Regions from separate parts of the Microbacterium sp. 22215 genome, predicted to be linked through region 1. Evidence: predicted binding sites of a transcription regulator. Region 1 holds the regulator's gene; the other holds the start of a gene.
What was found. The regulator HrcA, encoded in region 1, represses chaperone genes, less so after heat shock. The targets are predictions, from matches to a motif close to TTNGCACTCGNNNNNNNCGAGTGCNAA.
Positions count from the first base shown of each region.

Region 1 (9,495 bases):
GTACTCGCTGTATGCGTCGACGATGCGCCCGACCAGCGAGTGGCGCACCACGTCCTCGCTCGTGAGACGGGCGAAGTGGATGTCGTCGATGCCGTCGAGCACGCGCGTCACGAGCCGGAGCCCCGAGGATCCCTGCGGAAGGTCGACCTGCGTGATGTCGCCGGTGACGACCATCTTCGACCCGAAGCCCAGACGCGTCAGGAACATCTTCATCTGCTCGGGCGTCGTGTTCTGCGCCTCGTCGAGCACCACGAACGAGTCGTTGAGAGTGCGGCCGCGCATGTAGGCGAGCGGTGCGACCTCGATCGTCCCTGTGGCCATCAGCCGGGGCACGATCTCGGGGTCCATCATCTCGTTCAGCGCGTCGTAGAGCGGGCGCAGGTACGGATCGATCTTGTCGGTGAGCGTGCCGGGAAGGAACCCGAGCCGCTCTCCGGCCTCGACTGCGGGGCGGGTCAGGATGATCCGCGTGACCTCTTTGCGCTGCAGCGCCTGCACGGCCTTCGCCATCGCGAGGTAGGTCTTCCCCGTACCGGCAGGGCCGATGCCGAAGACGATCGTGTTCTCCTCGATCGCGTCGACATACTCCTTCTGTCCGAGCGTCTTGGGACGGATGACCTTGCCCCTGGTCGACAGGATGGCCTCGCCGAGCACCTCGCTCGGGCGCGGGCCGCCGTCGTTGCGCAGCAGGCGTGCCGAGCTCGTGACGTCGCTCGGAGCGAGATCGTGGCCGGCCTTCGTCATGGTCATCAGCTCGTCGACGAGGGTCTTCGCCTTCGCGACGGCCTCAGCCGACCCAGTGAGCGTGATCTCGTTGCCGCGCACGAGCACCTGGACATCGCGGTGCTCCTTCTCGAGCATCCGGAGCAGCCGATCCTGCGGACCGAGCAGCTGCACCATGGCGACACCGTCGGCGTAGATCTTCTCGACGGCCGTGTCGGATGCGGTGGAAGGGGCGTTTTCGTCAGAAGCCAACGAGCTTGTTCTCCTCGATGTTGCCGAGCACATGGGCGTGCACGTGGAAGACGGACTGGGCGGCGCTCGCGCCGTTGTTGAAGATGAGGCGGTACTCGCCGTTCGCGTGCTCGGATGCGAGCTGCTTCGCAGCTGCGACCATCTCTGCCAGAAGGCCCGGGTCACCCTCCGCGAGCTCGGTGACGTCGCGGTAGTCCTCGGTCTTGGGGATCACCAGCGCGTGCAACGGTGCCTGCGGGTTGATGTCGCGGATCGCGAACACCCGCCCGGTGTCCAGCAGGATCTCACCCGGGATGTCGCCGTTCAGGATGCGCGTGAAGATCGAGGGATCGGACATGCTCCCAGTCTACCGACCGGGAGGGAGCCGGGCCGGAAGCGTCGGTCACCAGCGGCCGAGCGCCACCGAGAGGACGGCGATCGCGGCCGGACCTGCCGTCGACGTGCGCAGCACGGTGTCGCCGAGCAGCACGCGCTCGGCGCCGGCATCCGACAGCTTCGCGAGTTCGTCGTCGGAGATCCCGCCCTCCGGCCCGACCACGAGGACGATGTCGCGGCCGTCCGGCTCGAGTTCCGACAGCCGGGTGGTCGCACTCGGGTCGAGCAGAAGCACCCGCTGAGACGAGGCGCGCGCCGCGAGTCCTGCGGTCGACGCCGGAGGCGAGACCTCGGGCACCCACGCACGATGCGCCTGCTTGGCCGCCTCACGGACGATGGTCGCCCAGCGTTCGCGTCCCTTGACCGCCTTCGGGCCCTCCCACCGAGAGACGCTGCGGCTCGCCTGCCACGGCACGATCTCGTCGACGCCCAGCTCGCAGGCCGCCTGCACCGCGAGCTCGTCGCGATCGCCCTTCGCCAGCGCCTGCACCAGGATCATTCGAGGATTCGGAGCCGGCTCCTCGGAACGAGCCGAGATGCGCACGTCGACGCGAGACGGTGAGACCTCCTCAGCGGCGCCGGTCAGCCACACGCCGGCGCCGTCCCCGACCGTCACCGCCTCGCCGACGCGAAGTCGGCGCACGACGGCGGCGTGCTTGGCCTCAGCCCCCGTGAGCGACACGAGGTCGCCGATCGTGGCATCCGACGAGGACTCGAGAAGGAAGTGCAGTGCCATGAGCGCCGTCCGGATCAGTGCGAGCGGAAGCGGTCGCGGAGCTTCGAGAAGAGTCCCTGCTGGAACTGAGCGAGCTGGGGTCCCGGTGCCTTCGTCTTCTTCGCGAAGTCCTCGATGAGCGCGCGCTGCGCCGAATCGAGCTTCGTGGGTGTGACCACCTGGACGCCGACCCGGAGATCTCCGCGCTGGGTCCCGCGCAGCGGGGTGATTCCGCGGCCCTTGATCGTGAGGACGTCACCCGACTGCACTCCGGAGCGGACCTCGAGGTCGACCTCGCCGTCGAGCCCCTGGATCGTCGTCTCGGTGCCGAGGATCGCGTCGGGCATCGAGACCTCGAGGGTCGCCAGCAGATCGTCGCCGTCGCGGCTGAACGAAGGATGCGGATTGACGGTGACCTCGACGTACAGGTCGCCGTTCGGGCCGCCCGCCTTGCCGACCTCGCCGGATCCGGGCAGCTGCAGGCGCAGGCCGGTCTCGACGCCGGCCGGGATGTCGAGGGAGACGGTGCGACGCGAACGCACGCGACCCTGGCCGCCGCACGTGCCGCAGGGGTACGGGATGGTCGTGCCGTAGCCCTCGCAGGTGCCGCACGGCTGCGAGGTGACGACGTTGCCGAGCAGGCTGCGCACCTGGCGCTGCACGTGGCCCGATCCGCCGCAGATGTCACAGGTGACAGGCGACGTGCCCTCCTGACAGCACGAGCCGTTGCACGTCTCGCACAGCACCGCCGTGTCGACCTCGATGTCGCGGTGCGCGCCGAAGACGACGTCACCCAGATCGAGGGTCACGCGCACCAGTGCATCCTGACCGCGCTCACGACGCGAACGCGGGCGCGCTCCTCGGCCGCCACCCTGGCCCGCACCGAAGAACGTCTCGAAGATGTCGCCGAAACCGCCGAAGCCGCCGAAGTTCCCGGCTGCTCCGTCTCCGCCGCCCATGTCGTAGCGACGACGCGAATCGTCATCGCTGAGCACGTCGTACGCGTGCGTGACGAGCTTGAACCGCTCGGCCGCGTCTTCTCCCGGGTTCACGTCCGGGTGGAGCTGACGAGCCAGGCGTCGGTACGCCTTCTTGATCTCGTCGGTGGAGGCGTCGCGAGAGACGCCGAGTACCTCGTAGTGGTCTGCCACAATGGCCCTTCTGCGTATATGTGTCGTCTGGGCGCCCGCGTCAGCGGGACGCCTCGTCTTCGTCGAGCATCCGCGAGAGATAGCGGGCGACAGCCCGCGCCGCCGCGAGATTGCTCGGATAGTCCATGCGCGTCGGCCCCATCACGCCGACTCGCGCCGTGCCGCTGGGCGCGGCGTAGTTGCTCGCCACGATCGACGCCTCACCCAGGCCGAACGACGCGTTCTCCGTGCCGATGCTGGCCGCGAGGCCATGTGCGTCGGTCTCCATCTCGCTCATCAGGCGCAGCAGAGTCACCTGCTCCTCGATCGCCTCGAGCAGAGGATGGATGCTGCCCCGGAAGTCCTGCTCGCGTCGGGCGAGGGTCGCGGCACCCGCCATCACCAGGCGCTCCTGACGGAACGCCCCGAGTTCGTCGATGATGATGCTCGCGAGTGCGCGGAGCGCCACGTCATGCGAGTGCTCATCGGCGGCGAGCAGGCTCTGCAGTCCTTCGGCCGCGTCGCTCACCGCCCGCCCGGTGATCAATGCCGACAGGCGCACGCGAAGCAGCACCATGTCGGCCTCGTCGACGTCGACCGGCAGCGGCGCCATGCGCTGCGAGACACCGCCCGCGTCGGTGACGAGCACGATGAGAACCCGGTTCGCGGAGAGCGCGACGAGTTCGAGGTGAGTGAGGTGCGCCCGCGCGAACGACGGGTACTGCGCGAGCGCGACCTGCCCGGTGAGCTGCGTGAGCACGCGGACGGTGCGCACCATCAGGTCGTCGAGGTCGGCCGGCGCCGTGAGGAACGACTCGATCGCGGTGCGCTGCGCGACCGTGAGAGGACGCAACTGCGCGAGGTGGTCGACGAAGACGCGGTAGCCCTTGTCGGTCGGAACGCGGCCCGAAGACGTGTGCGGGGCAGCGATCAGCTCTTCGTCCTCGAGCAGCGCCATGTCGTTGCGGATCGTCGCAGCCGAGACCCCGAACGAGTAGCGGTCGACGATGGATCGGCTGCCGACGGGCTCGTGCGTCTCGACGTAGTCCTGAACGATCGCGCGGAGAACCTGGAGGCCTCTTTCACTGACCATCACGACTCCCTCCCTCTGGCACTCACTGGGTACGAGTGCCAATTCTACCCGCCGAGGCGGGCGCCGCGCTGATCCCCCTACGATGACGGGTATGAGTGTCGCGCCGCAGGTCACCGTGTCCACCGGAATCGTGCGCGGCGAGACTGTCGGCGGGGTGCACCGGTACCTCGGAATCCCGTACGCCGCAGCCCCGTTCGGGCTGAACCGCTTCCGGGCTCCTCAGTCGGCTCCCGCGTGGGAAGGCGTTCGCGACGCGGTGAGTTTCGGACCGACCGCTCCTCAGCATCCGTACCCCGGCGCCATCGGCGATCTGCTCGGTTCGGTCGAGATTCCCGGAGACGAGATCCTCTCGGTCAACGTCTGGGCTCCGGACGACGCCGACGGTGCACCGGTCGTCCTCTGGATCCACGGTGGCGCACTCGAGCGAGGCACCGCCGCGCTCCCCCTGTACGACGGATCCGGATTCGCTCGGGCGGGCATCGTGTTCGCCTCGATCAACTACCGCCTGGGATCCGAGGGCTTCTCGGTTCTCACGGGGGCTCCCCGGAATCTGGGACTCCAGGATGCCGCCGCGGGACTCGCCTGGGTGCACGAGGAGATCGCGTCATTCGGCGGCGATCCCTCGCAGATCACCGTGATGGGCGAATCCGCCGGCGGCGCCATCGTCGCCGGTCTGCTCGCCGTCGACTCCTCGCGAGAGCTCATCGCGCGGGCGATCATCGAATCCGGACCACTCGAGGCGCAGACCGCGAAGAAGGCCGGGCGCGTCACGGCGCAGCTCGCCAAGCGGCTCGGCATCAGGACCGACCGCGCGAGCTTCCTCGGAGCATCTCCCGCGAAGCTGCTGCATGCGCGACGACAGCAGTCCTCCGGCTCGTCTCCGCTGGGTGGGGCGCCCGGATTCCAGTTCGCCGTGGACGCCGAGTCGCTGCCTCGCTCGCCCCACGAGGTGCTCGCCGACACGGATATTCCCCTGCTCATCGGAAGCAACACCGATGAATACCGACTCTGGTTTCCTCCGGCTGCGCTGGCCGGAATCAGCGAGGCGAAGCTCCTGCTCGCACGACTCGCTCTGCGGATCCCGCGGAAGGCGCTCGCGGCCTATCGATCGACCTTCCCCGGTGCCTCCACCGGCGAGATCTTCGGCCAGCTCGCGACGGACATCATGCTGCGCGCACCGCTGACCCGACTGGCCAGGGCCCGCACCGCGCCGACGTACGTCTACGAATTCGCCTGGCAGAGCACTGTCCGCGACCTGCGTGCGGCGCACGCCCTGGAGCTCGGCTTCGTGTTCGATCGCCTCGGCGATCCCGAGGCGCAGCGGCTCGCCGGACAGGATGCTCCGCAGAGACTCGCGGACGAGATGCACGGAGCATGGATCTCGTTCATCAAGACCGGCGACCCCGGGTGGCCGGAGTTCGGCCCCGAGCGGATGACCCGCCTGTTCGACGCCGAGAGCTCGACCGTCGTGCAGAGACGCACCGAGGCGCTCGACCTGCTTCCCTAGCCATCCGACCCGAGGTCAGTCCGTGAGCTCACGCACCACCGCGTCGGCGAGCAGACGTCCACGAAGCGTGAGCTGCACGCGCCCGCGCACCGCGGCGGCGGGGTCGACGAGGCCGTCGGCGATCAGGCCGGCGACACGCGCGCGCTTGTCCGGCTGCAGGTCGGCGACCGCGATCCCCTCGCGGATGCGGCTCAGCAGCAGGACGCGCTCGAGGGTCCTCGATTCCGCATCGGGACGCTCGGTTCCGGCGGCCGGCGACTCCTCGGCGGCGAGACGCTGCGCATAGGCGGCCGGGTGCTTCACGTTCCACCACCGGAGCCCAGCGACGTGGCTGTGCGCGCCGGGGCCGAAGCCCCACCAGTCACTCCCCCGCCAGTACGCGAGGTTGTGTCGCGAGCGCTGTTCCACAGTGCGCGACCAGTTGCTGATCTCGTACCAGTCGAAGCCCGCCGCTGCGAGACGCGCATCGGCGAGCTCGTACATGTCGGCCTGCAGGTCGTCGTCCGGCGTCGGCACCTCGCCACGGCGGATCTGCCGCGCGAGCTTCGTGCCGTCCTCGATGATCAGCGCGTACGCCGAGATGTGGTCCGATTCGAGTGCGAGCGCCGCATCGAGCGACGCCTCCCAATCGCCGAGCGACTCACCGGGGGCGCCGTAGATGAGGTCGACGCTCACGGCGAGGCCTGCGTCCTTCGCCGCGGCGACCGCCGTCGTCACGTTCTCGGGGCGATGGGTGCGATCCAGCGCCGCAAGCACGTGCGGCACCGCCGACTGCATGCCGATCGACAGTCGGGTCACACCGGCGTCCGCGAGTGTGCGGGCGACCGCGGGCGTCACCGTGTCGGGGTTGGCCTCGACCGTGACCTCGGCGTCGGCCACCAGGCCGAACGCGTCGGTCGCCGCACCGAGCATCCGGGCGAGATCGCCCGCGGGGAGGAGAGTCGGGGTGCCTCCGCCGAAGAACACGGTGTCCATCGGTCGCAGCGCGCCCGCATCCGCGAGAACGCGCTGCGCCAGGTCGATCTCGGTGATCAAGGTCGAGGCGTAGTCCTCCTGCTTCGCGCCGCGAAGCTCGCCGGACGTGTACGTGTTGAAATCGCAGTAGCCGCAGCGCACCCGGCAGAAGGGGACGTGCAGATAGGCCGAGAACGGCACAGCCGGGTCGATCGCGAGATCGGACGGAAGGCGTCCGTCTGCCGGTGCCGGATCGCCCAGGGGAAGGGGACCGGCCATCAGAGAACTGCGGCCATCAGACCGGAGTCGCGTAGAGCGGCGAGATCGCGCGCAGGTAGCGTGCGAACAGCTCCCGGCGGCGGCGCTTCACGAGCGCGGGGACGACGCGGTACAGCAGCGAGTTCGGCGCATCGAACGCGCGCACCGAGAACCACACCTCGTCGTTGTCCTCACGCCAGTCGATGTCGAAGGATTCCTCACCGCGCACGACGGAGCCGCCGACCGTGCCCAGAACGAATCCGATGCGGCGCTTCTCTTCGGTGACCGAGATCACACGGAGTTCGGCATCCGCCCGCATCCCGCTCACACGCCCGTGCAGACGCAGGGTCATTCCGGGGCCTGCGAAGGGCGTGCCCTCGGCGTCGAAACGCTGCTCGACGTCGTTCTTGCTCGGGGCGATGGGCGTGCCCTCCGCATCGAAGCTCACGCCGGCGTATGCGGGGCCCGGTGCCGGGCGGACATCTTCGACTGTCAAACCCGAGGCGCGTTGCGCCGTCCAGGTCAGGAGCGATTCGCCGGCGGATTGGAAGCGTTCGATGCCGCTGCCGATCCGCCAGGAGTTCTCCGCCGGGATGCTGCGCTCCGGCGGATACTGCATCAGATCGGGCGCGTGGGTCGCACCCACGGCCGCATAGTCCACCGTGTCGTCTCGGAAAGTCCCGCGCCGCATGATTTCGAGCCTACTTCCCGTTGCCTGGACGATCACCCTGTACGCGCCGGGAACGACCCGACCCGAGGGCTGCTACTTCTTTTCCTTGCCCTCGACATCTCCCGAGAGTGCGGCGATGAACGCCTCCTGGGGAACCTCGACGCGGCCCACCATCTTCATGCGCTTCTTGCCCTCTTTCTGCTTCTCGAGGAGCTTGCGCTTGCGGCTGATGTCACCGCCGTAGCACTTGGCGAGCACGTCCTTGCGCAGCGCCCTGATCGTCTCGCGGGCGATGATCCTGGCGCCGATGGCGGCCTGGATCGGCACCTCGAAGTTCTGGCGAGGGATCAGCTTGCGCAGTCGCTCCGTCATCAGCGTGCCGTAGGCGTAGGCCTTGTCGCGGTGCACGATCGAGCTGAACGCGTCGACCTTGTCGCCCTGCAGCAGGATGTCGACCTTGACCAGATCCGCCTCCTGCTGTCCGGCGGGCTCGTAGTCGAGCGAGGCATAGCCCTGGGTCTTGGACTTGAGCTGGTCGAAGAAGTCGAAGACGATCTCACCGAGCGGCATCATGTAGCGGAGCTCGACGCGCTCCTCCGAGAAGTACTCCATGCCCAGCAGCGATCCGCGGCGCGACTGGCAGAGCTCCATCACCGTGCCCACGTAGTCCTTCGGCAGCAGGATCGCCGTCTTCACCATCGGCTCCGACACCGAGCCGATGCGGCCGTCGGGGTACTCGCTCGGGTTGGTCACCGTCACGGTCTCCCCCGTGTCGCTGGTGAGGACCTCGTAGATCACGCTGGGAGCGGTGGTGATGAGGTCGAGACCGAACTCGCGCTCGAGACGCTCGGTGATGATCTCGAGGTGGAGGAGCCCGAGGAACCCGCAGCGGAAGCCGAAACCGAGGGCGACCGAGGTCTCAGGCTCGTACTGCAGTGAGGCGTCGGAGAGCTTGAGCTTGTCGAGCGCCTCGCGGAGCTCCGCGTAGTCGCTGCCGTCGATCGGATAGACCCCCGAGAACACCATCGGCTTGGGATCGGTGTAACCGGCGAGGGCCTCGTTCGCCGGCCTGCGCGCCGTCGTGACGGTGTCGCCGACCTTGGAGAGCCGCACGTCCTTCACGCCGGTGATGAGGTAGCCGACCTCGCCGACGCCCAGCCCCTTGGTGGGCACCGGCTCCGGACTCGACACGCCGACCTCGAGCGCCTCGTGCGTTGCCCCCGTGGACATCATCTGGATGCGCTCGCGGGGCGACAGGCTGCCGTCGATCATGCGGACGTAGGTGACGACACCGCGGTAGGCGTCGTAGACGGAGTCGAAGATCATGGCTCGGGCAGGTGCGTCGGCGTCGCCGACGGGTGCCGGGATCTCCTTGACCAGGCGGTCGAGCAGCTCCTCGACCCCTGCACCGGTCTTGCCCGAGACGCGCAGCACGTCTTCGGGCTTGCCGCCGATGAGGGATGCCAGCTCCTTCGCGTACTTCTCGGGGTCGGCCGCCGGCAGGTCGATCTTGTTCAGGACCGGGATGATGTGCAGGTCGTTCTCGAGAGCGAGGTACAGGTTCGCCAGCGTCTGTGCCTCGATGCCCTGTGCCGCGTCGACGAGCAGGATCGCTCCCTCGCACGCCGCGAGCGACCGGGACACCTCGTACGTGAAGTCGACGTGGCCGGGAGTGTCGATCATGTTGAGAGCGAAGGTCTCCCCCTCGATCTCCCACGGCATCCGCACGGCCTGGCTCTTGATAGTGATGCCACGCTCGCGCTCGATGTCCATGCGGTCGAGGTACTGGGCGCGCATGTCACGGTCCGAGACCACGCC
Region 1 covers NZ_JBQEPC010000012.1:71,862-81,356, reverse strand. Annotated here, with positions in the region: gene ACTJKH_RS16770 (PhoH family protein) at 1-975, opposite strand, end outside; gene ACTJKH_RS16765 (HIT domain-containing protein) at 965-1,312, opposite strand; gene ACTJKH_RS16760 (16S rRNA (uracil(1498)-N(3))-methyltransferase) at 1,358-2,086, opposite strand; gene dnaJ (molecular chaperone DnaJ) at 2,101-3,216, opposite strand; gene hrcA (heat-inducible transcriptional repressor HrcA) at 3,257-4,288, opposite strand; gene ACTJKH_RS16745 (carboxylesterase/lipase family protein) at 4,380-5,795, shown strand; gene hemW (radical SAM family heme chaperone HemW) at 5,811-7,028, opposite strand; gene ACTJKH_RS16735 (DUF1990 family protein) at 7,045-7,698, opposite strand; gene lepA (translation elongation factor 4) at 7,771-9,495, opposite strand, start outside.

Region 2 (9,495 bases), on a different contig from region 1:
CATCTTGACTCCCGAATCCGAGCCGCTGGAGTATCCGACGATCGCACTGCTGGTCTCGGGCGGGCACACATCGCTGCTCCACGTGCGTGACCTCACCACCGATGTCGAGATGCTCGGCGAGACCATGGACGATGCGGCCGGCGAGGCGTTCGACAAGGTCGCGCGCCTGCTGTCTCTCCCGTATCCGGGTGGACCGGAGATCGACCGCGCCGCACTCGACGGCGACCCGAACGCGATCCGCTTCCCCCGGGGCCTCTCGCGGGCCTCGGACCTGGCGAAGCACCGCTACGACTTCTCGTTCTCCGGGCTCAAGACGGCCGTGGCGCGGTGGGTCGAACGCTGCGAGGCCGACGGGGTTCCCGTTCCCGTCGCCGACGTCGCCGCCAGCTTCCGTGAGGCCGTCGTCGACGTGCTGGTGACCAAGGCGCTCGCCGCGTGCGCCGACCTCGGTGTCCCGCGGCTGCTCCTCGGCGGCGGCGTCATCGCGAACCGGCGGCTTCGTGAGGTGGCGTTGTCCAGGGCGGAGGCTGCAGGGGTCACCGTGCGCATTCCGCCGCTGTCGCTGTGCACCGACAACGGGGCGATGATCGCGGCTCTCGCGGCCGAGCTGATCTCGTCGGGGCGTCGTCCGTCGACGCTCGCCTTCGGCGCGGACTCCACCCTGCCCGTCACCGAGATCCAGGTCGATGAACGCGTCGCGGTGATGTGATGAGCGACGTGCCCCGTTCTCCCCGCCCCGACGGCTCCGGCGTCGACGGAGCGTCGCGTCCTGCCCTCCCGAACCCGAGCATCGAAGGGCCGAGCGGCGAGGTCGAGCATCCCGCCGGGTCGGCCCGCATCCCGGGAGCCCGACGAGACGGCTACACGAAGCTCCCCACGGGGCCGGTCGGGATCGAGCCCGTCAACGTCAGCGGTCCGGTGGCAGACGACGTCGCGCACGATGCGGACTGGGAACCGGCGACCGGGGCCTCCGCCGTCGATGACACCCGACTCGCGCCGTGGGCGCTCATGGCCGCGATCGTGGCTCTGGCGGCCTCGTTCTTCGTGGGCTGGGGCATTCCGATCGCGGTCGTCGCCGTGATCGCGTCGATCATGTCGCTGCGGCGGCCGGTCGAGAGCCGCGCGATCGCGCGCTGGGCGCTCGTCCTCGGACTGTGCGCGACCGTCTACAGTCTCGGATGGCTGGTGTGGGCCGGCATGCAGTTCGAGAGGCTCGGGTAGCCGATGCCGGACGCCGACGACGTGGTCGAGCTCCGGGCGCTGCAGGTGCGTGCCTACGGGCGTGTCGGGGCCCTCAGCGAATCCGAGGCCGCGCGTCTGCGAGAGCTCGAGCATGCACGAGCGGGGGAGGGCGGGTCGCCCTCGGCAGTGGAGGCTCCGGATGCTCCGCAGGTGGCGCAGCATCCGGCCGATCTTCCTGCCGCGCAGCCCGCCGCCGACTCGCAGGTCGCCGAGAGCGATGAGGCATCACCGCCGCATCGTGAATCCGCGCTGACGACGCTGCGGAGGCATTGGCGCCTCGTGTCGGTCATCGTCGTCGCCTTCGTGCTGATCGGTCTCGCTCTCGGCTGGTTGCTGTTCGGGGATCGTGGTGCGGCGCCGATGCAGCTGAGCGCGGAGCAGCGGGGATGGCATGACGCGATCCTCGCGTCGGGTGACTTCGACCCGGGATCCTTGCGCGCGATCGACGAGGAGGAGGGGGTCGTCATCTGGTTCGCGACGAAGAAGGACGGCGCCGACGTGTGCCTGGTCCTCGGCGACGGCGATCAGACCGCTCCCGCCTGCACCACCCGGAAGCAGGCGCTCATCCAGGGTGTCAGCGCGACACTTGTGAAGGTCGTCGACGATACCCAGAACTACGACATCGACGCCCAGATGTTCCTGACCGCCGACGGCGAACCGGCTGTGATCGCTCGCAGCTACATCACGGCCCCGCTGTCGACGACGATGTTCGCGAGCCCCGAAGAGGCGGCCACCGCGGTGTCCCTCGCCACGGAGACGGGCTGGGATCGCCGCTCGATCATGGTCGCGGGATACGACGACGGTGTGCCGATCTGGGTCGGAGTGGACAAGGAGGACCAGCGCTACTGCCTCGCCTACGACGGATCGATGCCCGATCCGCCGATGTCGTGCGACGACAGCCTGATGCTGACGGATGCCGATCGCACCCTCACGCTCGACATCTCGAAGGACGGAGAGTCGACCCGGTACGAGTACCGGTTCGGCTACGGTCAGCAGTACCTGACCGTGACGAAGGGGCTGGGAGGCGAGGATGCTGCAGGAGAGTGATGCCGCAGAGCTCCGTGCCCTCCAGGTGAAGGCGTACGGGCGAGACGGCGGCCTGACCGAGGGGGATGCAGCGCGGCTGCGCGAACTCGAATCGTCTCGGGCGGAGGCGGAGACTCCGGCGAATCCGGAGACGCGGACTTCGGCGGAGGTTCCTCCTGCCGGGGATGCCGCGTTCGAGGGCGATCCACACGCGGACGGGTCCGACGTCGAGGGGGCCGATCGGACGAGCTGGGGTTCCGCGGACGCCGGGGATCCGGGAACGGCCGCGAGCGACCGCGAGTCGCACCCCTCACCGGGTCTGCGTGGGTCGGTCCGACAGCACTGGAAGCTCGTGGCCGCGGCTGCCGTCGCGCTGGTCCTGATCGGTCTCGGCGCCGGCTGGGCACTCTTCGGTCGGGGAGGCGATGGCATCGCCCTCACGGCCGAGCAGCAGGAGCGTCGGGCCCAGCTGCAGAGCGACGGCGACTTCGACCCCGGCACGCTCCGTGCGATCGGTCGAGACGAGGATGCCCTCGTCTGGTTCGCGACCAAGCAGGACGGCAAGACCATCTGCCTCACACTGGACGCCGCAGACAAGTCGGCGAGCCAATGCCAGCCTGCCGAGGACCTCGACAACGGCAACGGGATCGGTGTGAGCGTGACGGCGGACACCGCCGATGACGGATCCGCGGACCAGGTGTGGGCATCGGCGGCGCGGGCGACGACGGGCGAGATCCTGGCGATCGTTCAGCGGTGGAACAGCGGGGGTCAGGACTGGTTGTCGCAGTTCTCCGGTGCCGAGAGGGATCGCGCGGAAGAGCTCCTCGGCCAGGGGTTCGAGGAGTACGCGGTCTCGATCGTGGGCTACGTCGAGGATGCTCCGGTGTGGTTCGGACAGAAGATCGAGGACGGTGACCCGTCGGACTGCCTCATCGTGGACCACCTCGGTGCGATCACGTGCAAGACGGCGGGCGAGGCGCAGACCTCCGGCGACGGCATCGCCATCGAGGGGGACTGGGCCGACGGTTCGGCCGCCACCGAACCGTGGAGCATCCGGCTGGAGTTCACTCCGAACGGGACGCCCTACCTCATGATCACGGGAGACCTGCCCCCTGGGCAGGTGTCCGAGACGGATACCACCGTGAAGCCCGGGGAGACGCTGGAACTCGGCGGGGAGTACCAGGACCCGATCCAGGTCGAGGTCCCCTCCGAGGACGAGGGATGAACGGCTAGTCCGCTGCCGGAACCCGGTCAGCCAGGATCGCCCGCCGCTGATCGCCGATGCGGGTCAGGATCAACGTGGCCGTCTGGTCGCCCTTGAGGGTCAGCTTCTTCCGGAACGCGGCAGGATCGATGTCCATCCCGCGCTTCTTGATCTCGAGCGTGCCGATGCTGTGGGCCTTGAGCACAGCACTGATCGCCTTCGGATTCGCGGGCATGGTCTCGCGCACCCGGAACGACTGCACGAAGGGACTCGTGAGCGCGGCGTTCGAGGTCAGATATGCGATGCGCTCGTCGAGCATCCCCGCATCCAGGCTTCGAGCGACGTCTCCGATCAGCCGCGCGCGGATGACCGCTCCGTCGGGTTCATGGAGGAAGCCGCCGAGGTCGCGCACCGGAGCGTCGAGCGCGTCCGCCCCCGCCGTGAGTTCGTGCGAGCGGTCTCCGCGGATGACGAGCGCTGCCCGGCGGACACCGTCGCGGGCCAGCGCTCCGGTCCAGAGCACGAGTTCGACGACGCTGCCCTCGGCGCTGACCCACTGGGCCTCGGCGTCGGAGGGAAGCGAATCGCGGTCATGGCCCGGGCCGAGCTTGATGCCCGTCGGTCGGCGGGAGGCGACCTCGAACGCCCAGTCGAGCGATGGCGAGTAGTCATCGGAAGAGACCCTCTTCGTCTCGCTGTGCCCCGAGGTGCGACGGGCGGGATCCATCCAGATCGCGCTCTCGTCGCTCGGCACGTTCTCCTCCGCGGTGCCCTGTCTCACCACCGCGCTGTCGCCGAAGGGGGCGAGGTTGTACGCCGCGATCGCCGCTGTCACGTCGTCGGCGTCGACGGCGAGCACGTCGAGCCCCGCGCCCGCGAAGGCGAGCGCGTCGCCGCCGATGCCGCATCCGAGGTCGGCGACGCTCGTGAGCCCGGCTCGGCGGATCCGCTGCGCATGACGCGCGGCGACGCCGAGGCGCGTCGCCTGTTCGAGACCGGCGCGGGTGAACAGCATCCTGGCCGCGAAGTCGCCGAACTTGCCCTTCGCTTTGGCGCGCAGATGCGCCTGTCCGACCACGGCCGAGACGAGGTCGGGGGAGTGACCGGCGGCGCGCAGCCGTGACACCGCACGAGCCACGTCGGCGACCTGCTCGACGGGGCCGAGCGAGTCCAGCAGGTCGAGGCCTTCGGGGGTGAGCAGGGCACGCAGCTCGGACATCTCCACCCGCCCAGCTTAGGCGGCTCGGGTTCGCGTCGATTGGCACTCGCATTGCATGAGTGCCAGCTCACGCCCTAGACTGACTGTTAGCACTCTCGGGTTGAGAGTGCGAAAAAGTCTTCCTGTCAGCGTCAAGAAAGAAGAGGTAGACCGTGTCGGTTTCCATCAAGCCGCTCGAGGACCGCATCGTCATCAAGCAGGTCGAGGCCGAGCAGACCACCGCGAGTGGCCTGGTCATCCCCGACACCGCCAAGGAGAAGCCCCAGGAGGGCGAGGTCGTGGCCGTGGGCCCCGGCCGCATCGATGACAACGGCAACCGCGTCCCGCTCGACGTCGCCGTGGGCGACCGCGTGCTGTACAGCAAGTACGGCGGCACCGAGGTGAAGTTCGGCGCAGACGAGTTCCTCGTCCTGTCGGCTCGCGACGTGCTCGCAGTCGTCGTCCGCTGAGACAACGTCTTCGGAAGGACCCGGATGCATCATGCATCCGGGTCCTTTCTGCATCTCTGCCAGGTGTCGACCGTTTCCTGCCATTCACTCGCGGGGAGCCCGTCGGTCGCACGGCGGGCTGTCGGCCTGGGAATAGTGTTGTGCGGTGACCCTGACGAACGCCGCCACCACCAGAGCCACGCAGACCGCGGGGGTCGCGTATGCAGGCGGGGCGTATCTGCTGTGGGGTGTGCTGCCGCTCTACTTCCTGCTGCTCGTGCCGACCGGCCCCTGGGAGGTCGTCGCCTGGCGCGTGCTGCTGTCGTTCGTCTTCTGCATCCTCCTGCTGACGATCACCCGCGGGTGGAAGGCGATCGGCGCGATCATCCGGCAGCCGAGACTGCTCGGGTGGACGGCACTGGCCGGAGCGCTCATCTACGTCAACTGGCAGGTCTTCCTGATCGGCACCCTCACCGGTCACGTCGTAGAGACCAGCCTCGGCTACTTCATCAACCCGATCGCCACCGTGCTGCTGGGCGTCTTCGTGCTCAAGGAAAGGATCCGCAGGCTCCAGTGGGCCGCGATCGGCATCGCCGCCGTCGCGGTGATCGTGATCGTCCTCTTCTACCGGTCCTTCCCGTGGATCGCGCTGTCGCTCACGGCCTCGTTCGGCGTGTACGGGCTCATCAAGAAGAAGATCGGTCCGGCGGTCGACGCGATCAGCGGGCTCACTCTCGAGTCGTTCTGGCTGATCCCGATCGCCGTAGCGCAGCTGATCCTCGTCGCCACGACTCCCGAGGGCATCACGATGGGCGCCAACGGCACCTGGCATGCCGTGCTGCTGGCCTTCGCAGGAGTCGCCACCGCGGTGCCGCTGCTGCTCTTCGCGGCAGGAACCAGACGCATCAATCTCACCGTGATCGGCATGATCCAGTTCGTCACTCCGGTGATGCAGTTCATCATCGGCGCCGCCGTGCTCGGCGAGCCCATGCCGATCGAGCGATGGATCGGATTCGTCATCGTCTGGATCGCCATCGCGGTGTTCGTGGTCGACCTGGTGCTCGCCGCTCGGCGAGGGCGTAGGAGCGCTCACACGAGTCTCGGCTGAACGGCCGGATCAGCCTGCGGGAACTCGGTGTCGGATCGTTAACGCACCGAAACATCGGCGACCCCTACACGAAGCTTTTCGGTCCTAGTGTTAGAGCACCCGACCGTGGTCACAATCCACGGCCAGTCACGCAAGGGAGCATCATGACCGCATTCACGCGCTCGCGCAGCGCCAAGATTCTCGCCGGAGTCGCGCTGCTGAGCGTCTCGGCGATCGTCGTCGCAGGCTGTAGCAGCACCCCCTCGGACGAGCCGTCCGACGGCGGCAAGCCCGCCGCCGACCTCACCCTCGAGCTCGGCTCTCTGCTGCCGCAGACCGGTTCGCTGTCGTTCCTGGGCCCGCCCATGGAATCCGGCGTCGGACTCGCGGTCAGCGAGGTCAACGAGGCCGATGCAGGCGTCACGATCAATCTGACCGCCGAAGACGAGGGCGACACCGACACCAAGGCGTACGAGACCTCGATCACCAAGCTCCAGGGTGCAGGCGTCTCCGCGATCGTCGGCGCAGCGGCATCGGGCGTCTCCCGCCTGATCCTCGACGGAAACGTCAGCGCAGGAATCCTGCAGATCTCCGCCTCGAACACCGGTCCGGACTTCACCGACTGGGACGACAACGGCCTGTACTTCCGCACCGCCCCCAGCGACCTGCTGCAGGGCGAGGTGCTCGGCAACCTGATCGCCGAGGACGGCCACAAGACCCTCGGCGTCATCTACCAGAACGACGCCTACGGCACCGGCCTCTTCGACAACATCAAGTCGACGTTCGAGGGCGCCGGTGGCGAGGTCGTCGCCGACGCGTCGTACAACGTCGGTGACGGTCAGTTCGACGCACAGGTCGAGACCATCAAGGCTCAGAACCCCGACGCCGTCGCGATCGTCTCGTTCGACCAGTTCAAGACCATCGCCCCGCTGCTGGTCAATGCCGGCATCACGCCGGACAAGTGGTACCTCGTCGACGGAAACCTGTCGGACTACGGCTCCTCGCCCGACACGAACTTCCCGTTCTCGCTCGAGGGCGCACAGGGCACCAAGCCGGGCCCGGCGCTCGAGGATGACTTCACCGGTCGTCTGCAGACGTTCTGGACGGGTGAGGGCAACCCCGAGGTGAACGACTTCACCTACGCGGCCGAGGCCTACGACGCCGTCGTGCTCGTGGCACTCGCCTCGCTCGCAGCAGGCTCCACCGAGGGCGCGGACATCGCGGCCAAGATGGAAGAGGTCTCGGGCGGCTCGGGCGACGGAGAGAAGTGCACCAGCTTCGCCGACTGCGCCAAGATCATCAACGACGGCGGCACGGCCGACTACGACGGCTACTCCGGCGAGATCACGTTCGATGAGAACGGTGACCCGCAGGGAGCCTCGATCGGCACGTACAAGTACAGCGCCGACAACCTGATCACCCGCACCAACTGATCACGAGCGAAGGCCCCGGATGCAGCATCCGGGGCCTTCGTCGTGCCCGGGCTCCTTGAGGTGCCGTCCACTGTGCGGTGCGGGCGCGGCGCTCGGGCACGAGAGAGGGGCGGATGCCGCAGCATCCGCCCCTCTCTCTGTGTATACGCCGGTCAGGCGGCGTCGGTGCCGAGCGTGCCGAGGTAGAGGCCGATGACCTTCGGATCGTTCAACAGGTCGCGCCCTGTGCCCTCGTAGGCGTCCTTGCCCTGGTCGAGCACGTAGCCGCGGTCGCAGATCTGCAGGCAGCGACGAGCGTTCTGCTCGACCATGATCGTGGTGACGCCCGCCTTGTTGATGTCGGAGACGCGGATGAACGCGTCGTCCTGACGCACGGGGGAGAGACCCGCCGAGGGCTCGTCCAGGAGCAGCACCGACGGATCCATCATGAGCGCCCGAGACATCGCCACCATCTGGCGTTCACCACCGGACAGGGAGCCTGCACGCTGCTTCAGCCGCTTGCCGAGTTCGGCGAAGATGCCGGTGACGAACTCGAGCCGCTCGGTGTAGATCTTGGGGTTCTGGTAGAGCCCCATCTGCAGGTTCTCCTCGATGGAGAGCGAGGGGAAGACGTTGTTCGTCTGCGGCACGAAGGCGACGCCGCGCTTGACGAGCTTGTCCGCCTTCAACCCGACGATGCTCTCGCCGTTGACGGTGATGTCACCGCTGCGCACGTTGACCATGCCGAAGATCGACTTCAGCAGCGTCGACTTGCCCGCGCCGTTGGGACCGATGATGCCGATCAGCTCACCCTGGCGCGCGACGAGGTTGGCGCCGTTCAGGATGTTCACCCCTGGCAGGTAGCCGGCGTGGACGTCCTTGAGCTCGACGACGACGTTATCGGTCGACGGCGTGGATCCTGCGGAGGTGTCGGCGCTCATGCGTTGCCCTTCTGATCGGGATCGGCGGTGCTCGTCGCTTCGAGTTCCGCCTCTGCCTCTGCTTCGATCTGCTCGCGGAGCTTCGCCGCGGCGGCGTTCTCGATCACGGGGATGCGACCGGTGACGGCCCCGAGGTCGAGGTCCTGGTGGGCGCCGAGGTAGGCATCGACCACGGCAGGGTCCTCCATGACCTCATCGGGCGGTCCCTCGGCGACGACGCGGCCCTCCGCCATCACGACGACCCAGTCGGCGATGTGGCGGACCATGTGCATGTCGTGCTCGACGAACAGCACCGTCATCCCGAGACCCTTGAGATCGAGGATGTGGTCGAGGAGCGACTGCGTGAGAGCCGGGTTCACGCCGGCCATCGGCTCGTCGAGCATCACCAGGGTCGGGTCGCTCATGAGCGCCCTCGCCATCTCGAGCAGCTTGCGCTGACCTCCCGAGAGCGATGCGGCGAAGTCCTTCTCCTTCGCATCGAGCTTGAAGCGGGCGAGCAGCTCGCGCGCCTTCACCTCGATCTCCTGATCCTGCTTGCGCCACAGGAACGGGAACAGGCTCGACCAGAAGCCCTCGCCGCGCTGGCCGGGAGCGCCGAGCTTCATGTTCTCCAGCACCGTGAGCAGCGACAGCGACTTCGTCAGCTGGAACGTGCGCACCTGACCCATCCGCGCCACCTTGAAGGAGGGGACGCCGGAGAGATTCTTCCCGTCGAACGACCACGTGCCGCTGTTGGGCTTGTCGAATCCGCAGAGCAGGTTGAACAGGGTGGTCTTGCCCGCGCCGTTCGGGCCGATCAGGGCAGTGATCGCCCCGCGGGGGATCTCGACGTGATCGACGTCGACGGCGGTCAGGCCGCCGAACCGCCGCTGCACGGCGTCGGCCACGAGGATCGGATCGACCTTCGGCACTCCGGGGGCCGCGGGGCCCTTCGCG
Region 2 covers NZ_JBQEPC010000003.1:223,425-232,919, reverse strand. Annotated here, with positions in the region: gene tsaD (tRNA (adenosine(37)-N6)-threonylcarbamoyltransferase complex transferase subunit TsaD) at 1-709, shown strand, start outside; gene ACTJKH_RS07035 (hypothetical protein) at 709-1,221, shown strand; gene ACTJKH_RS07030 (hypothetical protein) at 1,225-2,289, shown strand; gene ACTJKH_RS07025 (hypothetical protein) at 2,273-3,493, shown strand; gene ACTJKH_RS07020 (THUMP-like domain-containing protein) at 3,498-4,697, opposite strand; gene groES (co-chaperone GroES) at 4,844-5,140, shown strand; gene rarD (EamA family transporter RarD) at 5,292-6,227, shown strand; gene ACTJKH_RS07005 (ABC transporter substrate-binding protein) at 6,371-7,639, shown strand; gene ACTJKH_RS07000 (ABC transporter ATP-binding protein) at 7,792-8,559, opposite strand; gene ACTJKH_RS06995 (ABC transporter ATP-binding protein) at 8,556-9,495, opposite strand, start outside.
Region 2: the regulator HrcA is predicted to act here: its motif matches at 4,731-4,757, upstream of groES (co-chaperone GroES).